Regions from separate parts of the Cedecea selenatireducens genome, predicted to be linked through region 1. Evidence: predicted binding sites of a transcription regulator. Region 1 holds the regulator's gene; each other region holds the start of a gene.
What was found. The regulator CRP, encoded in region 1, controls carbon source genes, mostly activating them, when cyclic AMP is high. The targets are predictions, from matches to a motif close to ATGTGANNNNNNTCACAT.

Region 2: the regulator CRP is predicted to act here: its motif matches at 5,287-5,304, upstream of serC (3-phosphoserine/phosphohydroxythreonine transaminase).
Region 3: the regulator CRP is predicted to act here: its motif matches at 1,531-1,548, upstream of ACE38U_RS16585 (PTS mannitol transporter subunit IICBA).

The regions. Positions count from the first base shown of each region.
Region 1 is NZ_JBHIKW010000025.1:11,560-19,185, reverse strand. It holds gene argD (bifunctional acetylornithine/succinyldiaminopimelate transaminase) at 1-581, shown strand, start outside; gene ACE38U_RS21875 (YccS/YhfK family putative transporter) at 584-2,668, opposite strand; gene crp (cAMP-activated global transcriptional regulator CRP) at 2,730-3,362, opposite strand; gene ACE38U_RS21865 (OsmC family protein) at 3,676-4,080, shown strand; gene ACE38U_RS21860 (phosphoribulokinase) at 4,118-4,987, opposite strand; gene ACE38U_RS21855 (YheU family protein) at 5,078-5,296, opposite strand; gene ACE38U_RS21850 (hydrolase) at 5,298-6,314, opposite strand; gene ACE38U_RS21845 (LysE family translocator) at 6,375-6,977, shown strand; gene ACE38U_RS21840 (ABC transporter ATP-binding protein) at 7,019-7,626, opposite strand, start outside.
Region 2 is NZ_JBHIKW010000006.1:50,999-58,624, reverse strand. It holds gene rpsA (30S ribosomal protein S1) at 68-1,741, opposite strand; gene cmk ((d)CMP kinase) at 1,865-2,548, opposite strand; gene aroA (3-phosphoshikimate 1-carboxyvinyltransferase) at 2,741-4,024, opposite strand; gene serC (3-phosphoserine/phosphohydroxythreonine transaminase) at 4,102-5,187, opposite strand; gene ycaO (30S ribosomal protein S12 methylthiotransferase accessory factor YcaO) at 5,495-7,258, shown strand.
Region 3 is NZ_JBHIKW010000010.1:72,432-80,057, forward strand. It holds gene ACE38U_RS16575 (LysR family transcriptional regulator) at 1-632, opposite strand, end outside; gene ACE38U_RS16580 (NAD(P)H oxidoreductase) at 734-1,333, shown strand; gene ACE38U_RS16585 (PTS mannitol transporter subunit IICBA) at 1,806-3,725, shown strand; gene mtlD (mannitol-1-phosphate 5-dehydrogenase) at 3,994-5,142, shown strand; gene mtlR (mannitol operon repressor MtlR) at 5,188-5,727, shown strand; gene ACE38U_RS16600 (YibL family ribosome-associated protein) at 5,799-6,161, shown strand; gene ACE38U_RS16605 (autotransporter family protein) at 6,358-7,626, shown strand, end outside.

The DNA.
Region 1 (7,626 bases):
ATTTGTGTGATGAGCACCAGGCGCTGCTGGTGTTTGATGAAGTCCAGTCCGGGATGGGCCGCACCGGCGAATTATTCGCTTATATCAACTACGGCGTCACCCCGGATATTTTGACCAGCGCCAAAGCCCTCGGCGGCGGTTTCCCGGTGAGCGCGATGCTGACCACCCATGTGATTGCCTCCGCGTTCCACGTGGGCAGCCACGGTTCAACCTATGGCGGTAACCCGCTGGCATGTGCGGTGGCCGGTGCGGCTTTCGATATCATCAATACGCCAGAAGTTCTGCAAGGCGTGGCGGTGAAGCGCCAACTGTTCGTTGAACAGTTGCAGAAGATTAACGACCAGTTCGATCTGTTTAGCGATATTCGCGGCATGGGGCTGTTGATTGGCGCAGAGCTGAACGAGAAGTACAAGGGACGTGCCCGTGAGTTTCTCTATGCGGGAGCGGCTGAAGGCGTGATGGTGCTGAATGCCGGCCCGGACGTCATGCGTTTTGCGCCTTCGCTTATCGTTGAAGACGCGGATATCCTGGAAGGAATGCAGCGCTTCGCTAAAGCCGTTGCCCGCGTGGTGGCTGGCTAATCTTAACCCGAGCGCCGCAGGCGGCGGCTCAGCCAGATCCCATGCTGAGGCCGCTGGCGCCAGGCTACCGAGGAGATGGTATGCATGGTGTTCAGGTGGCCAATAATCCGCTGTAAATGCTGCTCCATGGTGCTTAACGGCCCCGTGGGCAGCGTGTCCGCATCCAGAATATTGGCGTCGTTCGATCCGCCAGGCCCGTCATACTCCAGCCTTTGCTGGCAGCGCTGTAAGCCTATTTCACAAGACTGCAGGTACTTTTGCGCCAGGTCCGGCGTGAGCATGTTGTGCTCGCGCGCCAGAGTTGTCATGGCGTTGATATGCTCGACGATGAACTGGCTGTGGGTCACCCAGAGCTTCATGTCTGCCAGATAATGAGAGTTAAATCCGGGTTCCTGCATCGCCTGGTTGAGCGAGTTGAAGAGCGCGTTGTGCGCCTGGTTGACCCGCATTCGTTGCCAGGCCAGAGGCGTGGGTTCCGGATCGTTGCTCAATATCAGGCGAATCGCATCCTGGTCGGCCTCGAGCGCGTCGTGGGCGTTCTGGCGCAGCAGGCCAGTTTGCCACTGTGGCCAAAGCCAGATCATGCCGCCAAAGGCAATCAGGCAGCCGAGCAGCGTGTCGATAAGCCGTGGAATGATGTAGCTTTCGGCGCTCAGGGTAATGAGCTGCAGGGTATATACCGCCGTGACGGTAAAGCCGATGGTGGCCCAGCCGTAGCTTTTGCGAATGAACAGATAGCTCACCAGGGTAATCATTAGCATCGCCAGCAGGGTGTAGCTGTCCGGGACGTGGAAGTGCAGGGTGATGCCGGCGATACACAGCCCTGCCATGGTGCCAGCCGCCCTGTGCACGATACGTACCCGGGTGGCGCCGTAGCCGTTTTGCGTCACGAACATCACGGTCATCAGGATCCAATACGGTTTAGGCAGATGTAAGAAGGACCCGAGCAGGCTGGCAATCGTCAACATTACGCCTAAACGTGCGGAGCTGCGCAGCGCTGATGACTTGAAGGAGAGATAGTTTTTCAGGGCCGGGAAGAACGGCAGGCGGCGCTCCCGATCTTCCATTAAATCCCTTACATACAGCGGGCGTTGGGTTTTCAGCACCCGGCCGATGCGGCTGAAGTGATAATGGCAGAACTGCCCGACCGGGTTATCCGGGTTCTGGCGGGCGATCTTTTCCAGGGCGTCGATCTGCTTGTCCATGGTAAAGCGCGTCGGGTAGCGGTGGTAGAGAATATCGTCTGCCAGCACCCGCAGGCGCGCGGCGATGGTTCGGGCGTTCCAGCGGATCACCGCCTCGGCATGGCTTTGCTCGACCAGCTTCTGGACCTCTTCCGGCTGATGCAGGCTAACCGAAATGTGCTCCTGCAAATCCAGGGCGACCTGGAAAGCGCGTAGCAGGCGTTTGTAGCCATTTTGCTGATTGGCCGACAGCATATGCAGCTGCTGGTAGCAGGTCGTTATCAGGTCGACGGCTTTCTGCTGACGTACCAGCAGCGGCGGTAGCGCTTTTTCAGGATCCGTATGCTGGGTCAGCAGGCTGTACTTTGCTTCGCAGTAGTCCGCAAGCTGGCGGTACAGCAGGCTGAGCGACTCTCTGAGCGGCTGTTCACGCCATAGCCTGAACCAGAACCAGTTAAACGCGCCGTACCAGATGGTGCCGGAGATATAGAGCACCATCGGTTTCCAGATAGGCATGTTGCCGGCCATGCTGAGCGTAAAAATGGCGGCAATCAGCGACGCGGGCAGCAGGCGAGCATGCAGCGAGCTTATCTCCGCCGTGACGCCGAGCAGCAGGGCCATGACGATTAATATCGCAGGCAGCGGGACGTGGGTGTAAAGCAGCAGCAGCTGCATGATAAGGCTGCTAACGGCGAACAGGCTGCCGCCGATGATCAAGCGTTTGAAGAAGCGTTTATGCGGCGTGTCCAGCCCGGCAATGTTGCAGCAGGCAGGCACTAACGAGAAGAGCAGGCCATTTTGCAGGCTGCCGAGAATCAGGCCGATAGCCACGGGTAAACACAGCACCAGGGTTTGCCGCAGCGCGTAGTTAACTTCCGGGTGATAAATTAATCTCTTCCACATAGCCTGAATTGTAGAGACAAAAAAGGCGTGTTACCGAAGCGACACGCCTTTATGGGGCTAATTAGCGAGTGCCGTAAACGACAATCGTTTTACCGTGTGCGGAAATGAGGTTCTGGTCTTCCAGCATTTTCAGAATACGGCCAACGGTTTCGCGGGAGCAGCCCACGATCTGACCGATTTCCTGGCGGGTGATCTTAATCTGCATCCCGTCCGGGTGGGTCATGGCGTCCGGCTGTTTAGCCAGGTTCAGCAGCGTCTGTGCGATACGGCCGGTCACGTCGAGGAAGGCGAGGTTGCCGACTTTCTCGGAGGTCACCTGCAGGCGACGCGCCATCTGGGAAGACAGACGCATCAGAATGTCCGGGTTGACCTGAATCAGCTGGCGGAATTTTTTATAAGAAATTTCAGCTACTTCACAGGCTGACTTGGCGCGAACCCAGGCGCTACGCTCCTGGCCTTCTTCGAACAAACCTAATTCACCAATGAAATCACCCTGATTCAGATAAGAAAGGATCATCTCCTTGCCTTCTTCATCTTTAATCAGAACAGCTACGGAGCCTTTGACGATGTAGTACAGCGTCTCCGCCTTTTCACCCTGGTGAATCAGCGTGCTCTTCGACGGATACTTATGAATGTGGCAATGAGACAAGAACCATTCGAGAGTCGGGTCTGTTTGCGGTTTGCCAAGCACCATGCGCGGTTATCCTCTGTTATAAACTGGCTACCAAAGACAAGACTCGGAACCTCTTGTCTGGCGTTGCAATCGTGAAATTTTCCCAAACCCTGGGAACTGGCGGGCAGGTCACTCCTGCGGCCTGTAATTAGTCGTTTCCTCTGCTTACGGCATAAACTTCTCTGTATAGCAGCAGCATCCGGATTGTTTTAGCATAGCTTTTGGTAAGTGTCTTGTCTTGTCTCGTTTCAGCATGACCTGGATCGCCTTACGTTGCCAGTTTTCACGTAGGCGCGTAATCTGAAAGAATATTTTCTCAACTGGAGTAGGCAAAATGCAGGCACGTGTTAAATGGGTGGAAGGCATGACCTTCCTCGGTGAGTCCGCTTCTGGCCACCAGATCCTGATGGACGGTAATTCTGGCGATAAAGCGCCAAGCCCAATGGAAATGCTGCTGATGGCGGCGGGCGGCTGTAGCGCCATTGACGTGGTGTCGATTTTACAAAAAGGCCGCCACGACGTGACGGACTGTGAGGTGAAGCTGACTTCGGAACGCCGCGAAGAAGCGCCGCGTTTGTTCACCCATATTAATCTGCACTTTGTGGTTAGCGGAAAAGAGCTGAAGGATAGCGCCGTCGCTCGCGCAGTCGATCTTTCTGCTGAAAAGTATTGCTCGGTAGCGCTCATGCTTGGGAAAGCGGCAAACATTACCCACAGCTATGAAGTGATCGAAGCTTAAGCGTCAAAAAGGCGGCATTCACGCCGCCTCTGCCGAATCAGGCAATCTTCCTGCCTTCCGCCAGTCGCTGCACCAGCGGCCCCATAATCAGCTCCATCGCCAGCCCCATTTTTCCGCCAGGCACCACCAGGGTGTTGATGTGGGAGATAAACGATCCTTGCAGCATCGCCAGCAGATAAGGGAAGTCGATGTCGTCCAGGCCGCGGAAGTGGATAACCACGAAGCTTTCGTCCAGCGACGGAATTGCCCGGGCGGCAAACGGGTTAGAGGTATCCACCGTTGGGACGCGCTGGAAGTTAATATGGGTGCGTGAAAACTGCGGGGTAATAAAGTTGATGTAATCGTCCATCGAACGCACGACGGAGTCCATCACCGCCTCCCGCGAATGACCGCGTTCGCCGGTGTCGCGAACCAGTTTTTGAATCCATTCCAGGTTAACGATAGGCACCACGCCAACCAGCAAATCTACGCAGTCGGCCACGTTGTGCTGCGGGGTGACAACGCCGCCGTGCAGGCCTTCATAAAACAGAACGTCGGTTGGCTCCGGCAGCGGCTGCCACGGCGTAAAGGTGCCGGGCACCTGGTTCCACGGCACGGCTTCATCGTAGGTATGCAGATATTTACGTGATTGCCCTTTGCCGCTCTGGCCGTATTCGATAAAGGTTTGTTCCAGTAATCCGAAGTCATTGGCTTCTGGCCCAAAATAGCTGATGTGGCGGCCGGCATCGCGCGCCTTGCGGATGGCCATGTCCATTTCCGGGCGGGTATAGCGATGGAAACTGTCGCCTTCAACTTCGGCGGCACGCAGGTTGAGCTGCTGGAAAATCTTGCGGAAGGCGAGGCTGGTGGTGGTCGTTCCGGCGCCGCTGGAACCTGTGACCGCAATAACCGGGTGTTTGGCTGACATAGGGTGACAACTCCATGAAGGATCGGAAAAAGGTCTGGTTTCTGATTGTTATACTTTTCAGCCAGTATAGATCACCCCGCCGGTTAGCGGTCAGCCGCGAAACTGCCCGCGCGGCATAATGTTTACCGTTTCATGGAGTTCAGACCAAACCAGCACGGCTTCGCCGCTTTGCAGCTGGCGCTTCACGTCGGCGACTTTTTGCGTCAGCGAGCGCTCCTGCTCACCATAATCGGTGCCTTCGCGTAATACAAAAGATTCAATCAAACTGTCGAGCGTTTCAGGGGCGAGATCTTGCCAGGGAATGATCATTTCAGTGGTCCAGGAAGCGGGTTAGCCAGTCAGGGATGCGCTGCTCAAGCCACATCTGCGGGCGCAGCGGCGTGCCGCCAACGAAGCCAACGTGGCCGCCATAGGTGGTGAGCTGATAGTGGATATTCGGCGGCAGCGTTTCGCGGTCCGGGATCACGTGGTGGTCCATAAACGGATCGTCTTTGGCGTGAATAATCAGCGTTGGCGAGGCAATGTCCGGCAAGAGCGGCATGGCGCTGCACTGGCGGTAGTAGTCCAGCGCGTCGGCAAAACCGTGAATTTTTGAGGTAATCAGGTCATCGAACTCGCGAATCCGGCGCAGACTTTTGAGTTTACGCAGGTCGATAGGCAGCGAACCGGGGTAGCTCTTCAGCTTGCGGGCGGCATTTTTCTTCAGCAGGTTCAGCAGATAGTGCTGATAAACGCGCGAGAAGCCTTGTTCCATGTGATAGCAACATTGCTCGAGCATCAACGGTGCGGAGACGATAACCCCCGCTTTCAGCGTACAGGCCGCGCCCTGTTTTGCCATCAGGCAGGCGAGCATATTCCCGCCCAGCGAAAAACCAACCGCAGCGGTCGGGACTTCGCCATAGCGCTGATTTAGCCAGTCGAGGAAATACGTGCCGTCTTCGGTTTCGCCGGAGTGATAAATGCGCTCTTTGCGGTTTGGCACGCCGCTACAGCCGCGAAAATGCATCACCACGCCTAACCAGCCGCGCTTTTTGGCCGCTTCAATCATGCCGTGAGCATAGGGACTGTGAAGGCTGCCTTCCAGGCCGTGAAACACCACCAGACGCGGTTTTTGCATGGCGGTTTGCGGATCTTCGCTCCACGCAAGATCGACAAAATCCCCGTCCGGCATATCCAGGCGCTGCCAGTGAGGTTTGAAATTGATTCGGCGGCGAATCAAACGTGGGATCATGGTTTGCAGATGCGGATTACTGAGTCCGCGCATCGGGCGGAAATCGTCACCTTCATCATGATGAATATTCAATTCTAAAGGACTTGTACTGGCCATATCACACTGTTAGTTTCGTTTAGTTCGCTAATTATTCTTCGGGTGTGGAGCACCCAATTCATGGACTTAACGCTTTTTCTGTCGATGCTGGGCTTTCTCTGGGTCGCCGCGATTACACCTGGCCCTAATAATACGCTACTTACCGCGTCCGGGGCGAATTACGGTTTCTTCCGCAGCCTGCCGTTGATGATTGGCATCATGCTCGGGATGCAGTGCATTCTGGTGCTGGTGGCCTTCGGCGTCGGGAGTTTAATCCTGCTTTATCCGGCTTTGCACCTTATCCTGAAGATTGCCGGTAGCGTTTATCTTTTGTGGCTGGCCTGGAAAATTGGTACCGCGAAATACGAGCGGCTGGAAACGGATGCTGCCCCGCCGTCTCCGGTACCTTTCTGGCAGGGTGGCCTGCTGCAGGTGATAAACCCTAAAGCCTGGCTGATGGCGCTGGGTGCCGTGGCAAGCTTCAGTCTGGCTGGCGCCGATTATCTGCATTCCGTGGCGATGATTAGCGTAGGCATTGCGCTGGTGAACATCGTGGCCGGCGTAATCTGGATAGCCTTTGGCAGCCTGATTGGCCTGTTCCTGCGCAGCCGCCGCTCCTGGGCCATTTTCAACGTTAGCATGGGCGTGTTAACCGCGGCCTGCGTGTTGCTTATCTGGCGTTGAGGGCAAACCCTCTCCTCGCGAGGAGAGGGAAAACTTAGCGTTTAGTCGCTCTGCAGCATCTGCTCAAGCTGTTCCTGAGCGTCCAGCCATTCCATCTCACACTCTTCCAGCGCCGACTTCACTTTTACCTGCGTTTGCAGACATTCGTTCATCTCGGCTTTACGGCTTTGCTCGTAGATAGCGCTGTCTGCCAGTTTCTCTTCTACCCCTGCAAGCTGAGCGTTCAGCTTTTCCATCTGCTTTTCAAGCTGGGTGATTTGCTTACGCAGCGGCTGGGTTTGCGTGCGAAGCTCGGCCTCACGGCGCTTCTGGTCCTTACGGGCCTGCGCGCTGTTGGCGTTATCCTTCGCGGTATCGGCAGGCTGGTTTTCCTGCTTTTGCAGGTCGCTCAGCCACTGCTGGTAATCTTCAAGGTCACCGTCGAAAGCTTCCACTTTGCCGTCGTGCACCAGATAGAGATCGTCCGTGGTGGAGCGCAGCAGGTGGCGGTCGTGCGAGACCACAACCAGCGCCCCTTCGAAGTCAATTAACGCTTCGGTCAGCGCCTGGCGCATGTCGAGATCAAGGTGGTTCGTCGGTTCATCGAGCAGCAGCAGGTTAGGGCGTTGCCAGACAACCAGCGCCAGTACCAGCCTGGCTTTTTCACCGC
Region 2 (7,626 bases), on a different contig from region 1:
AACAAGGGCGGCCGAAGCCGCCCTGATTTTATACCCTGGCAGAAGCCGGGATACAACGCTCGGACGATTACTCGCCTTTAGCTGCTTTGAATGCTTCAGCCATTGCGTTAGAGAAGTTGCTTTCTTCCTGTTTGTTGTTAACAGTCGCGATTGCATCTTTCTCGTCAGCTTCGTCTTTAGCACGAACAGACAGGCTCACTACACGGTTTTTACGATCAACGCCGGTGAATTTAGCTTCAACATCGTCGCCAACGTTCAGAACCAGAGTTGCATCTTCAACGCGGTCACGGGAAGCTTCAGAAGCACGCAGGTAGCCTTCTACGCCGTCTGCTAATTCAACTGTAGCACCTTTCGCGTCAACTGCCGTTACTTTACCAGTAACGATAGTGCCTTTCTTGTTCAGCGCAACGTAGTTGTTGAACGGATCTTCTGCGAGCTGTTTAACGCCCAGGGAGATACGCTCACGCTCTGCGTCAACCTGCAGAACAACGGCTGCAATTTCGTCGCCTTTTTTGTATTCACGAACTGCTTCTTCGCCTGCAACGTTCCAGGAGATGTCAGACAGGTGAACCAGGCCGTCGATGCCGCCGTCCAGGCCGATGAAGATACCGAAGTCAGTGATAGACTTGATTTTACCTTCAACGCGATCGCCTTTGTTGTGGGTCTCAGCGAACTGCTGCCATGGGTTGTTTTTGCACTGCTTCAGACCCAGGGAGATGCGACGACGTTCTTCGTCGATATCCAGAACCATAACTTCCACTACATCACCAACGTTAACAACTTTGGATGGGTGGATGTTTTTGTTGGTCCAATCCATTTCGGAAACGTGAACCAGGCCTTCAACGCCTTCTTCGATTTCAACGAAGCAGCCGTAGTCGGTCAGGTTGGTCACGCGACCAGTCAGTTTGGTACCTTCTGGATAACGCTTAGCGATAGCGACCCATGGATCTTCGCCCAGCTGTTTCAGGCCGAGGGAAACACGAGTACGCTCGCGGTCGAACTTCAGCACTTTAACGGTGATTTCGTCGCCAACATTCACGATTTCGCTTGGATGCTTAACGCGTTTCCATGCCATATCGGTGATGTGCAGCAGGCCATCAACGCCACCCAGGTCAACGAATGCGCCGTAGTCAGTGAGGTTCTTAACGATACCTTTAACTTCCATGCCTTCTTGCAGGTTTTCAAGCAGCTGATCGCGCTCTGCGCTGTTCTCAGACTCGATTACCGCACGACGGGAAACAACAACGTTGTTGCGCTTCTGGTCAAGCTTGATAACTTTGAACTCAAGCTCTTTGCCTTCCAGGTGCAGCGTGTCGCGAACTGGACGCACGTCAACCAGGGAACCTGGCAGGAACGCACGAATACCGTTCAGCTCAACAGTGAAGCCACCTTTAACTTTGCCGTTAATAACACCGACCACAGTTTCAGCTTCTTCGTAAGCTTTTTCCAGCGTGATCCAAGCTTCGTGACGTTTAGCTTTCTCACGGGACAGCAGGGTTTCACCGAAGCCGTCTTCTACTGCGTCCAGTGCAACGTCAACTTCGTCGCCAACCTGAATTTCCAGTTCGCCGGCTGCGTTTTTGAACTGCTCTGCAGGGATTGCAGATTCAGATTTCAGGCCCGCATCAACCAGAACGACGTCTTTGTCGATAGCAACAACAACACCACGAACGATGGAACCCGGACGGGTTTCGATTGTTTTAAGGGATTCTTCAAATAGTTGAGCAAAAGATTCAGTCATGTTTAATCTTCAAAAGTTAGATTAACGTCCATCTGGCCTCATGCCGGATGGGGTTGTTTTACATACCCGCTCACACTCCGTTGCAGCGGGGGTACTACTAATTCTGAGGCTTGTCTGCCTTTATCAGGCAACAGCCAGCTTTTGGCGGGCGTATTGTAGCGCTTTTTCAATCACTTGCTCAATACTCATACTGGTGGAATCCAGTACTAAAGCATCGGCAGCGGGTACCAGCGGCGCTACAGAGCGATTGCGGTCGCGATCGTCGCGTTCCTTTATCTCGGCCAAAAGGCGGTCAAAGTTAACACTAAAGCCCTTCTCCTGCAACTGTAGCATGCGCCTGTGGGCACGCTCTTCGGAGGAAGCATCAAGGAAAATTTTCACTGGTGCATCCGGGAACACCACGGTGCCCATATCACGGCCATCGGCAATCAGGCCCGGCGCTTCGCGGAAAGCGCGCTGGCGGCGCAGCAGAGCTTCGCGGACACGCGGGAACGCGGCGACCTGAGAGGCGGCGTTTGCCACTTCCTGAGTGCGGATTTCACCGCTCACATCTTCCCCTTCAAGGATCACTTCCAGATTGCCGTCGGTGGAGACAAAACGAACGTCCAGATGTGCAGCAAGAGGAACCAGCGCATCTTCGGAAGCGACATCAACATGGTGATGCAGCGCGGCCAGCGCCAGGACACGATAAATCGCACCAGAGTCCAGCAGATGCCACTGCAACGCTTCGGCCATCGCCTTACAAAGCGTGCCTTTACCGGCGCCACTTGGGCCATCAATCGTTATTACCGGGGCGGATGCCGTCATCGTTTTCTCCTCTATCGCTGGATTCGCGGGTTGTAAACGCCGCGCATTATACGCCGCAACCGCCAGGACTGTTATCTTTCCGGGCAAATATCCTCGGGAATCAGGCTGAGTGTAGAAGAATTGCGCAACGTGCGTTGTAAGGAATCGTAGAGATCGGAAAAACCGCATCAGGTGATGCGGTTTCTTAGGGGATTATGCCGGAGTACTGATACGCGCCAGCTGCTCGAAGTAGTCAGGGAAAGTTTTTGCCGTACAGCCAGGATCAAGGATAGTCACCGGCGTATCGGACAGAGCCACCAGCGAGAAACACATCGCCATACGGTGATCGTTATAGGTACCTATCTCAGCAAACGTCAGCTTAGCCGGAGGCGTAACGGTAATATAATCCTCACCCTCTTCGACTTCTGCGCCCACTTTTCGTAGTTCAGTAGCCATCGCGCTAAGACGATCGGTCTCTTTTACTCGCCAGTTATAGATATTACGTAACGTGGTCGTGCCCTTAGCAAACAGCGCCGCTGTCGCAATAGTCATTGCCGCATCCGGGATATGGTTCATGTCCATATCGATGGCGTTCAGCTCGCCGCGCTCGCAGCTAATGAAGTCATCGCCCCAGGTCACTTTCGCACCCATCTTTTCCAGTACGTCGGCAAAACGGATATCGCCCTGAACGCTGTTACGGCCAATGCCGGTCACCTTCACCACGCCGCCTTTAACCGCACCTGCAGCCAGGAAGTAAGAGGCAGATGAGGCATCTCCTTCAACCAGGTAAGCTCCCGGCGACTGATATTCCTGCGCACCACGGATGACAAAGCTGCGGTAGTCGCGGTTTTCCACCTCGACGCCAAAGGTTTTCATCAGGTGCAGCGTGATATCAATATAAGGTTTAGATACCAGCTCGCCTTTAATAGTGATTTCGGTGTCGTTTGGCGCCAGAGGAGCCGTCATCAGCAGCGCGGTCAGGAACTGGCTGGACACGCTGCCGTCGACCTCAACCTTGCCGCCGTTGAAGCCCCCACGCAGGCGCAGCGGCGGGTAATTCTCTTGCTCGAGATAATCAATCTCCGCCCCGCCCTGACGCAGCGCATCAACAAGGTGACCAATCGGACGCTCTTTCATGCGCGGCTCGCCGGTCAGCACAATGTTATTGCTGCCGAGGCACAGCGCTGCGGCCAGAGGACGCATTGCCGTACCCGCATTGCCTAAAAAGAGCTCAAGCTCGCCTTCTGCCTGCAAAGGCCCAGCCACGCCGGTGACTTCACAACGGGTGCGATCCGCCGAAAGCGTATAGCTAACGCCCAGCGCCTTCAGCGCGTTAAGCATATGGCGGACATCATCGCTATCCAGCAGATTGGTCAGCACCGTCGTCCCTTTGGCCAGCGCGGCCAACAGCAGAGCACGGTTAGAAACGCTTTTTGAACCAGGCAGATTAATGGTGCCGTCGACCAGCGCGATGGGTTGTAACGTCAGGGATTCCAGCATGGGAAAAATACTCTCAACTCAAACAGAATAAAAACCCCGCAGGCGAGCCGCGGGGCGAAATACTAGTGCAATCATTAACCGTGGCGGCGTTCGAACTCAACCATGAAATCCGTCAACGCTTTTACGCCATCAAGCGGCATGGCGTTATAGATAGAGGCACGCATGCCGCCTACGACACGGTGGCCTTTCAGCGAATGCAGGCCTGCCGCAAAGGACTCTTCAAGGAACACTTTATCCAGCGCGCTATCTGCCAGCTGGAACGGCACGTTCATCCGGGAACGGTTAGAAGCGGCCACGTCGTTACGATAGAAATCGCTGTTATCAATCACGCCATACAGCAGCTCGGCTTTGGCCTGATTAATACGATCCATTGCGGCCACGCCACCCTGCTCTTTCAGCCATTTGAAGACCAGCCCCGCGAGATACCATGCGAAGGTTGGCGGCGTGTTGAACATGGAATCGTTGTCGTTCAGCACGGTGTAATCGATGATTGACGGGCATGCTTTATGCGCTTTACCCAGCAGGTCTTCACGCACCACAACCAGCGTCAGGCCAGCCGGACCAATGTTTTTCTGCGCACCGGCATAAATCACGCCGAAGCGGCTAACGTCGATAGGACGAGAAAGAATGGTGGAAGAGAAGTCAGCGGCAACTACGGTATCGCCAAAATCAGGCGTTTCGTCGATGGAGATGCCGTCGATGGTCTCATTCGGGCAATAGTGCAGAAACGCGCTGTTGTCAGAAACCTGCCACTCGCTCATCGGCTTGATGGCGCGCTTGCCGTCCACGGTGATTTTCACGTCGTGAGCAACAGGCTGACAGTATTTTTTCGCTTCTTTTATCGCGCTGTTCGCCCAGTAGCCGCCGTCGATGTAATCCGCGCTGGTTTTGTCCCCGAGGATATTCAACGGTACGCCAGCAAACTGACCGCGGCCGCCGCCGTGGCAGAATAAAACTTTATAGTTGGAGGGGATTTGCAGCAGATCGCGAAAATCTTTTTCCGCCTCTTCCGCGACCTGAATAAACTCTTTGCCACGGTGGCTAATTTCCATTACGGAAGTGCCCAGACCGTGCCAGTCGCACAGCTCCTGTTGTGCACGACGAAGTACTTCAGCCGGTAGCATTGCCGGACCAGAACTAAAATTGTATACCTGTGTCATTTCCCCTCACCACGCCTCGAGCAATAAGTTTTTATTACATTATCGGTTTTATCATTCAGCGGCGCAGTGTTGCAACGGTTAATCCCGTGCGGGGAAGTAATGTGCGCAAAATCACACAACACAATCTCCCGGCAGGTGAAAAAATTGCCCGATTTCCGGCGGTAAGACCCAAAAACCACATCCTCACCGGGTTACAGCAATGCCACAGAGCCTGCTATGCTAGCGTCGCCTGCGCCGGGCGGAAGATAGCGTCCTACCGGTAAAACCCGTATCATTGCGCGTTTCGCGTACCATTAAAGTGAACCCCATGACCCAGACATTTATCCCCGGCAAAGATGCCGCCCTGGAAGACTCCATCGCCCGCTTCCAGAAAAAGCTGACCGACCTCGGTTTCAATATCGAAGAAGCCTCCTGGCTTAACCCGGTACCGAACGTTTGGTCAGTGCATATTCGCGACAAAGACAGCGCTCTGTGCTTCACCAACGGCAAAGGCGCGACCAAAAAAGCCGCGCTGGCATCCGCGCTGGGTGAATATTTTGAACGTCTGTCGACTAACTATTTCTTCGCGGACTTCTGGCTGGGCGACACCATCGCTAACGGCCCATTCGTTCATTACCCGAATGAGAAGTGGTTCCCACTGCCGGAAGACGATCAACTCCCTGCAGGTATCCTCGACGATCGCCTGCGTGCTTTCTACGATCCGGAGAATGAAGTTGGTGCGGGGATGCTTATCGATCTGCAGTCCGGCAACGAAGAGCGCGGTATCTGTGCCCTGCCGTTTACCCGCCAGTCAGACCTGCAAACCGTTTATATCCCAATGAACATCATTGGCAATCTGTATGTTTCCAACGGCATGTCCGCGGGTAACACGGCGAATGAAGCTCGCGTCCAGGGTCTCTCTGAGGTCTTTGAGCGTCATATTAAGAACCGCATCATCGCCGAAAGCATCAGCCTGCCGGAAATCCCGCAAGAGGTGCTGGCACGCTATCCTGGCGTCGTGGAATCCATTAAGACGCTTGAAGACGAAGGTTTCCCTATCTTCGCTTACGACGGCTCTCTGGGCGGCAAATACCCGGTTATCTGCGTGGTGCTGTTTAACCCGGCAAACGGAACCTGTTTTGCTTCATTTGGCGCACACCCTGATTTTGGCGTGGCGCTGGAGCGTACCGTTACCGAGCTGCTGCAGGGCCGTGGCCTGAAAGATCTGGATGTCTTTACGCCTCCAACCTTCGATGATGAAGAGGTGGCCGAACACGCTAACCTGGAAACTCACTTCATTGATTCCAGCGGCCTGATCTCCTGGGACATGTTCAAGCAGGATGCGGACTATCCGTTTGCTGACTGGAGCTTCGCCGGCACAACAGAAGAAGAATTCGCCACGCTGATGGCTATCTTCAAGTCTGAAGATAAAGAAGTGTATATCGCCGATTACGAACACCTGGATGTCTACGCTTGCCGTATTATCGTCCCGGGCATGTCAGATATTTATCCGGCAGAAGACCTGCTGCTGGCCAACAACAGCATGGGCAGCCACCTGCGTGAAACTATCCTTGCCCTGCCGGACAGCGAATGGGAACAGCAGGACTACCTGGATCTGATTTCTCAACTGGACGATGAAGGCCACGATGACTTCACCCGCGTGCGCGAATTACTTGGTCTGGCAACCGGGAAAGATAACGGCTGGTACACGCTGCGTATTGGCGAGCTGAAAGCCATGCTGGCGCTCGCCGGCGGTGACCTTGAGCAGGCGCTGATCTGGACCGAGTGGACCATGGAGTTTAACGCCTCCATCTTTAGCCCGGAGCGCGCTAACTACTACCGCTGCCTGCAGACCCTGCTGCTGCTGTCGCAGGAAGAAGAACGCCAGCCTCTGCAATACCTGAACGCATTTGTACGCATGTACGGTGCAGAAGCCGTCGATGCCGCGAGCGCAGCGCTGAGCGGTGAAGCAGCGTTCTACGGCCTGCAGCCGGTCGACAAAGACCTGAAAGCCTTCCCGGCGCATCAGGCGTTGTTGCAGGCTTACGAAAAATTACAGCGTGCCAAAGCCAAATATTGGCAGGTAAAGTAATTTACTGACAACTTACAGGTGCGCACTGCACCGGGTCTGAGCTATATTGTGGGGCGCTTTTTGCGCCCCATTTTATTATTGCAACAATAATATTTTACTATGTAATCTTTTGGTTAATTTAGGGTAAATGATTATTTATCGACAACGGAAATAATGTTATCGAAATATAAAAATACCCCATTGTAATTAACCATTTTTGTGCGAGGAACGGGCTGGATTCAATTTTATCTATAAATATTAAAATTTATTTTTTCATTTATAATCAATTAGTTATGCTGAAAAACAGATAAAGACCTGCTTTTTCAGTGCCTATTAGCTTGGCGAGATATGATCCACATCAATTTTTACTCTATAATGCTTTGTTAGTA
Region 3 (7,626 bases), on a different contig from region 1:
CCTTCAGGCCCGTAAAACTCCCAGTAGTAGGGGCGGCCGCTTGGATAGCGGAAAATAACGCTGCAGTGATTGACCAGCTCGCGGGGATGAGCCGGAGCCGGATAGCTCGCAAGATATTCCGGCGTGGCGACGACGCAAATCTTTGCCTTCGGGCCAATCGGCACGGCAATCATGTCTTTTTCCACCGTGGTTATCAGGCGGATACCGGCGTCATATTCCTGCTTCACAATATCCACCAGCCTGTCGTCGGTGGTGACTTCCACTTTGATGTCGGAATAGCGGCGGATAAATCCGGCCACCAGCGGCATTAAAACCGTGCGTGCAGCCAGCCGTGAGCTGTTGATTTTGAGGGTGCCCATCGGCGTGTCGCGAAACGAGTTCACCTCGTCGAGGATGGTATGAATTTCGTCACAGGCCGGGCGCAGGCGCTCGTAAAGGTTAGCGCCAGCCTCGGTGAGAGACACGCTGCGGGTGGTGCGGTTGAACAGCCGGATTTTCAGGCGCTGCTCGAGCTGTTTGATGCCGTGGCTGATCGCCGACGGAGAAAGCCCCAGCTCGTCGCCGGCGGCGCGAAAGCTTTTGTGTCGCGCCACGGCGATAAAGGTCGCGAAGTCGGAAAAATTCAGCGCCATTAGTGAAAATCCTTCATTAACTCATCTCAAATACTACGTTTTACAGAATTATCCAGCGGCCGTAAAGTGGTAGCTACTTCCCAACAGGCTGAGATAACTCCATGAAATCAGAGAATATGTATATCGTTTGGGCCCATCCGCGTAGCGACTCATTAACCGCGCAGGTGGTACAGGAAATTCAGGGCGAGGCGGCGGAACGCGGCATTAACGTCTCTTCGCTCGATCTTTACCGCAGCGGCTTTAATCCCTCGCTTGGCGTGGACGACGAGCCGGACTGGAACAACCCGCAGAAGCAGTATTCCCCGGAGGTTCACCGCCTGTTTGGCGAGTTAGCAGATAAAGACACCGTGGTCGTGGTGTTCCCGGTGTGGTGGTACAGCTTCCCGGCCATGCTGAAAGGCTACCTGGACCGCGTGTGGAACTACGGCCTGGGCTACGGGCCGGGCGGCACGCTGGGGAATAAGAAAATCCGCTGGGTGGCGCTGGTCGGCGGCTCGCAGGCAGGTTTTGTGAAGTACGGCTGGGAAAAGAACATGACCGATTTTATCGACGGGTCGATGGGCTACCTGGGCGTTGAGGATGCAAAAATCGATTTCCTCTATAACACCATCGGCGTGGAAGAGGGGATTGGCGATAGCGATGCCCATTACCAGCAGCTGTTTGCTCAGGCGCGCGGCATTGTCGCGGACTTAGCTCAATAACCTTTTATTCTTCACACAAGCGCGGCATTCAACGTCGCGCTTTTTACCCGCCGCCTCGCTGTAATTTACTTTCATCCCGTGATTGCCCTTCTTATGTTGTCAACGCCCAGATTTTAACTGGATCACATTAGGATTAGTCCCCCTCAAAATACTTTGTGATGTAAGTCACAAATAAATAACAAAGACGTCATAACTAAATGTGATGTTAGTCACATTAAAAGGTCAATCAGGGTTAAAAATTCCTCGGTGTACTTTTTTTACACAACCATTATGTGATCACCATCACTCAATGTGGCTGGGTGATCCCCGATTATTAGTGATCTGAGTCACATAATAGGGCGCTGGCTGGACAGCTTAACGATTCAGTGCCAGATTCGCGTCACTTACTGCATAAGGCCGGCGACCCTGCCGCTACGTTAACAATAAACCTCGGGCTGCTTTTCAGCGCGGAACACCAACAAGGGGTATGTGTATGTCATCCGATATCAAGATCAAAGTGCAAAGCTTTGGTCGTTTCCTCAGCAATATGGTTATGCCAAATATCGGGGCGTTTATCGCCTGGGGTATTATCACGGCCTTATTTATTCCTACCGGATGGTTGCCAAACGAAACGCTGGCGAAGCTGGTAGGCCCGATGATCACTTACCTGCTGCCGCTGCTGATCGGCTTTACCGGTGGTCGCCTGATTGGCGGTGACCGCGGCGGCGTAGTGGGTGCTATCACCACTATGGGCGTTATCGTCGGGGCTGACATGCCGATGTTCCTCGGCGCAATGATTGCGGGGCCTCTGGGCGGCTGGGCAATCAAGCACTTCGACAAATGGGTCGACGGTAAAATCAAATCCGGCTTTGAAATGCTGGTGAACAACTTCTCTGCCGGTATCATCGGGATGATCCTGGCGATTCTGGCGTTCATGGGTATTGGCCCTGCGGTTGAAGTCCTGTCCAAAATTCTGGCGGCGGGCGTTAACTTCATGGTTGTACACGACATGCTGCCGCTGGCGTCCATCTTCGTAGAACCGGCGAAAATCCTGTTCCTGAACAACGCCATCAACCACGGTATCTTCTCGCCGCTGGGGATTCAGCAGTCCCACGAGCTGGGCAAATCCATCTTCTTCCTGATTGAAGCGAACCCGGGTCCGGGTATGGGCGTCCTGCTGGCATACATGTTCTTCGGTCGCGGTAACGCTAAGCAGTCTGCGGGCGGCGCGGCTATCATCCACTTCCTGGGCGGTATCCACGAAATTTACTTCCCGTATGTGCTGATGAACCCACGTCTGATCCTGGCCGTTATCCTCGGCGGTATGACCGGCGTATTCACCCTGACCGTACTGAACGGCGGCCTGGTGTCTCCGGCTTCCCCGGGTTCTATCCTGGCAGTTCTGGCGATGACCCCGAAAGGCGCGTACTTCGCTAACATCGCGGCTATCTGTGCGGCAATGGTTGTTTCCTTCGTGGTCTCCGCCATCCTGCTGAAAACCAGCAAAGTGAAAGAAGAAGACGACATCGAAGCTGCGGCTCGCCGTATGCAGGAAATGAAGGCTGAATCCAAAGGTGGCGCAGCGCCGCTGGCGGTAGGTGCTGGTCTGTCTAACGACCTGAGCCACGTGCGTAAAATCATCGTAGCCTGCGACGCAGGTATGGGCTCCAGCGCCATGGGTGCAGGCGTGCTGCGTAAGAAAGTGAGCGATGCTGGCCTGAAAAATATCTCCGTGACCAACTGCGCTATCAACAGCCTGCCGGACGACGTTGACCTGGTGATTACCCACCGCGACCTGACCGAGCGTGCAATGCGCCAGGTGCCACAGGCGCAGCATATCTCCCTGACCAACTTCCTCGACAGCAGCCTGTACGCCAACCTGGTTGAGCGTCTGCTGGCCTCTCAGAACCTGAGCGACAAAGAAGTGAAGGTGATGCACAGCCTGGAAGACAGCTTTGTTTCCAGCGAAGAAGGCGTCTTCAAGCTGGGCGCGGGTAACGTGTTCCTCGGCCTGAAAGCCAGCACCAAAGAAGAAGCGATTCGCTTTGCCGGTGAGCAGTTGGTGAACGGCGGCTACGTGCAGCCGGAATACGTGGACGCAATGTTTGAGCGCGAAAAACTGACTCCAACTTACCTGGGCGAAGGTATCGCGGTTCCTCACGGTACCGTGGAAGCGAAAGACCGCGTGCTGAAAACCGGCGTGGTGTTCTGCCAGTACCCTGAAGGCGTGCACTTCGGCGAAGAGCCGGAAGACATTGCCCGCCTGGTTATCGGTATTGCGGCCCGCAATAACGAGCACATCCAGGTGATCACCAGCCTGACCAACGCGCTGGATGATGAGTCGGTCATTGAGCGCCTGGCGCACACCACCAGCGTCCAGGAAGTGCTGGATCTGCTGGCCGGTAAGAAATAAAGGTTTGCCCCTCACCCCAACCCTCTCCCCGGAGGGGCGAGGGGGAACAACAGGTGCAAAGCATTATCCCCTCTCCCCCTTGGGGAGAGGGCTAGGGGAACAACAGGTGCAAAGCATTATCCCCTCTCCCCAAAGGGGCGAGGGGGAACAACACAGGTGCAAAGCATTATCCCCTCTCCCCCTTGGGGAGAGGGCTAGGGTGAGGGGATTCGCATACAGTATCCTTACCCCAGCCCTCACGGGTGAAATAATCAGGAAGGTTAACGCAATGAAAGCATTACATTTTGGTGCAGGTAATATCGGTCGTGGCTTTATCGGTAAACTGCTGGCAGACGCCGGTCTGCAGCTGACTTTTGCCGACGTAAACCAGGTGGTTCTGGATGCGCTGAACGCGCGTCACAGCTACCAGGTTCACGTAGTGGGCGAGCAGCAGCAGATTGATACCGTCTCCAACGTGAATGCCGTCAGCAGCATCGGCGACGACGTGGTCGCGCTTATCGCGCAGGTAGACCTGATTACCACCGCTGTGGGCCCTGTCGTGCTGGAGCGCATTGCTCCAACGCTTGCTAAAGGCCTGGAGCTGCGTCGCGCCAACGCCAACGACGCGCCGCTGAACATTATCGCCTGTGAAAACATGGTGCGCGGCACCAGCCAGCTGAAAGAGCACGTGAAAAAAGCGCTGTCCGCTGAGGCGTGGGCGTGGGTTGAGCAGCACGTTGGCTTTGTCGATTCTGCGGTTGACCGCATCGTTCCACCGTCCGAGTCCGCCACCAACGACCCGCTGGAAGTGACCGTGGAAACCTTTAGCGAGTGGATTGTTGATAAAACCCAGTTCAAAGGTGAGCTACCGAACATTCCTGGCATGGAACTTACTGATAATCTTATGGCGTTTGTCGAGCGCAAGCTCTTCACGCTGAATACCGGGCATGCTATAACCGCGTACCTCGGTCAGCTGGCCGGGCACCAGACTATCCGCGATGCGATTCTTGATGAGAAAGTGCGCGCCGTAGTGAAAGGGGCGATGGAAGAGAGCGGCGCGGTGCTGATTAAGCGCTACGGCTTTGAAGCCGACAAGCACGCCGCGTACATCAAGAAAATCCTTGGTCGTTTCGAAAACCCTTACCTGAAGGACGACGTGGAGCGCGTTGGCCGTCAGCCGCTGCGCAAACTCAGCGCCGGCGATCGCCTCGTCAAGCCGCTGCTCGGCACCATTGAGTACCGCTTACCGCACGTGAACCTGATCAAAGGGATTGCGGCGGCAATGCACTACCACAGCGAGCAGGACCCGCAGGCTCAGGAGCTGAAGCAGCTGCTGGCTGATAAGGGCCCGCAGGCCGCGCTGGCGGAAGTGTCCGGTCTGGATGCAAATAGCGAAGCCGTGACCGAGGCGGTGAAGGCGTATAACGCCATAGCGTAACCCTATGCAGGCGCGGTGGATGCCGCGCCTGAAACATGTTTAGTGATGCAGGCAAAAATGGAAGAAACCCAGGCCTTTGAAAACCGCGTGCTTGAGCGACTGAATGCCGGCAAAACCGTACGAAGCCTGCTGATTGCTGCCGTCGAGTTGTTAACCGAAGCGGTAAATATCCTGGTGCTACAGGTGTTCCGCAAGGACGACTACGCGGTGAAATATGCGGTAGAGCCGCTGCTGGACGGCGACGGGCCGCTGGGCGACCTCTCGGTACGGCTGAAGCTTATCTACGGGCTGGGCGTGCTGAACCGCGCTGAGTACGAAGACTGCGAGCTGCTGATGGCGCTGCGCGAAGAGCTAAACCATGACGGCAACGAGTACAGCTTCACCGATGACGAAATGCTTGGCCCGTTCGGCGAGCTGCACTGCGTCACGGCGCTGCCGCCGACGCCGACCTTCGTTGACGGCAGCGATCCGGAGCTGCTGGCGATGCAGCGTCAGCGCTACATGCAGATAGTCCGGTCCACGATGGTACTTTCCCTGACAGAGCTGATCTCCCGGATCAGCTTAAAAAAAGCCTTCCAAAAATAGCCGCCTTTCGCCCTGTCCCTCAGGATCGTGTATCCTTGCCAGCAAGCCATCTTTATTCACGGTAAGTCAAAATGAAAGAAATCGAAAAATCAGAAATTAAACGCCTTAGCGATCGTCTGGACGCTATCCGCCACGAAATGCCAGATTTGCACCTGATCAACGAAGCGGAAAAATATGCCGAGCTGGAAAAAGAGCGGCAGAAGCTGGAAATTGAAATCGCTCGCCTGCAGGCGGTACGTAACCAGAAGCTGAGCAAAGAAGCGCAGAAGCTGATGGCGCTGCCGTACAAGCGTGCGATTACCAAAAAAGAGCAGGCCGATATGGGCAAGCTCAAGAAAACCGTTCGTGGCCTGGTGATTGTCCACCCGATGACCGCCCTGGGCCGTGAAATGGAGTTGACCGAGATGACCGGCTTCTCCCGCACTGAATTCTGACCGCGCTCTCTTTTCGGTGAAATAAACCGATAAAACCTGCCTCATCAGCCTCTTAAATCTCCATCCGGCTCTATAGTTAAGTGCCGGGTGAGGATTTCTCCTGCCCCAAATCTTCCAATGGACAATTGGCCCGAATCGCTACAAGGCCGCAGGGAACGCCAAACCTTGGTTTAACTTTCTTGCAGTGAGAGTAAGTATGAAAAATAAGGTTTTGACTCTGGTTCCCGTCTGTCTGGCCGGTTTCACCGGCGTGCTTCCCTTTTCAGCCTCCGCCGCCTGTTCGTCGCAAACGCCGAACACCGGGGACACCGTGACCTGCAGCGGCTCGGGCATGGCGCCCGTTGTAGCCACCGCGGGCAGCAGCAACGTCACGATTAACCTCGACTCAACCGCCACCGGCAGCTACTCGCTGCCCACCCAGGCGACGCCATTCTCCGTGGACAGCAACAGCGTGATTAACAACGACGGGGCGCTTACCCTCACCGGCAACGGTACGGGCGTAGCGAACCGTGGGGCGTTGCTGCTTGGCTTGAACAACGACAATACGCTGACTAACGGCGCGGCGGGCACGCTGACTACTACCGGGGCCTACAACGACGGCATGGCGGCCAACGGCAATAACAATACGCTGATCAACAACGGCACCATCACCACCAGCGGCAACAACTCTTACGGCATGACCGCCGCCTGGGGGCAGAGCAATCCTGGCGCGGCGGGAAATACCATCACGAATACCGGGACGATCTCCACGTCGGGGAATAACGCCAGGGCGATTTCGCTGCTGGGGGGCAGCGGCACGGTGAACAACAGCGGGACGTTGACCACTTCCGGACGGGACGCGCCCACGGTGTTTTTACAGGGCAACAACGCCACGCTAAATAACAGCGGGCTGATACAGGCCAAAGGCACGGCGTCCTCCAGCGGCAGCGTGGATGGCGTGGTGGCGAACACGCTCGGCAGCAGCTTTAACACCACGATCAATAACCTGGCCGGTGGGCAGATTATCAGCAATAACGGGATCGGTATTCGCTCCACCAACGGCAATATCACCATTACCAATGCCGGGCTGATTCAGGGCGGAAGCGGCACGGCAATTCTCAGCGGCAACGGCAGCATTTCGCTGATCCTGCAGACAGGGTCGCAGATTGTTGGTCTTTCTGACGGCGGACGGGGTAACAACAGCGTGACGCTTGAAGGCACGGGAACGGCCTCTAGCGCCTTTACCAACTTCCAGACGCTGACGATGACGGGCAGCGACTGGACCTGGGCTGGCACCGGTGCGTTCACCACCGCCCTCGTGCAAAGCGGAACGCTGGATCTTACCGGCACGCTCGGTACCAGTACGGCTTCCGTAACGGCTTCGGTAAGCAACGGCGCGACGCTGCAGGCAAACTCAACCAATCTGCCGCTTTCGGTGAGCAACACCGGGCTTGTGCGCTTCCTGCAAAACAATCAGGGCGAGTAT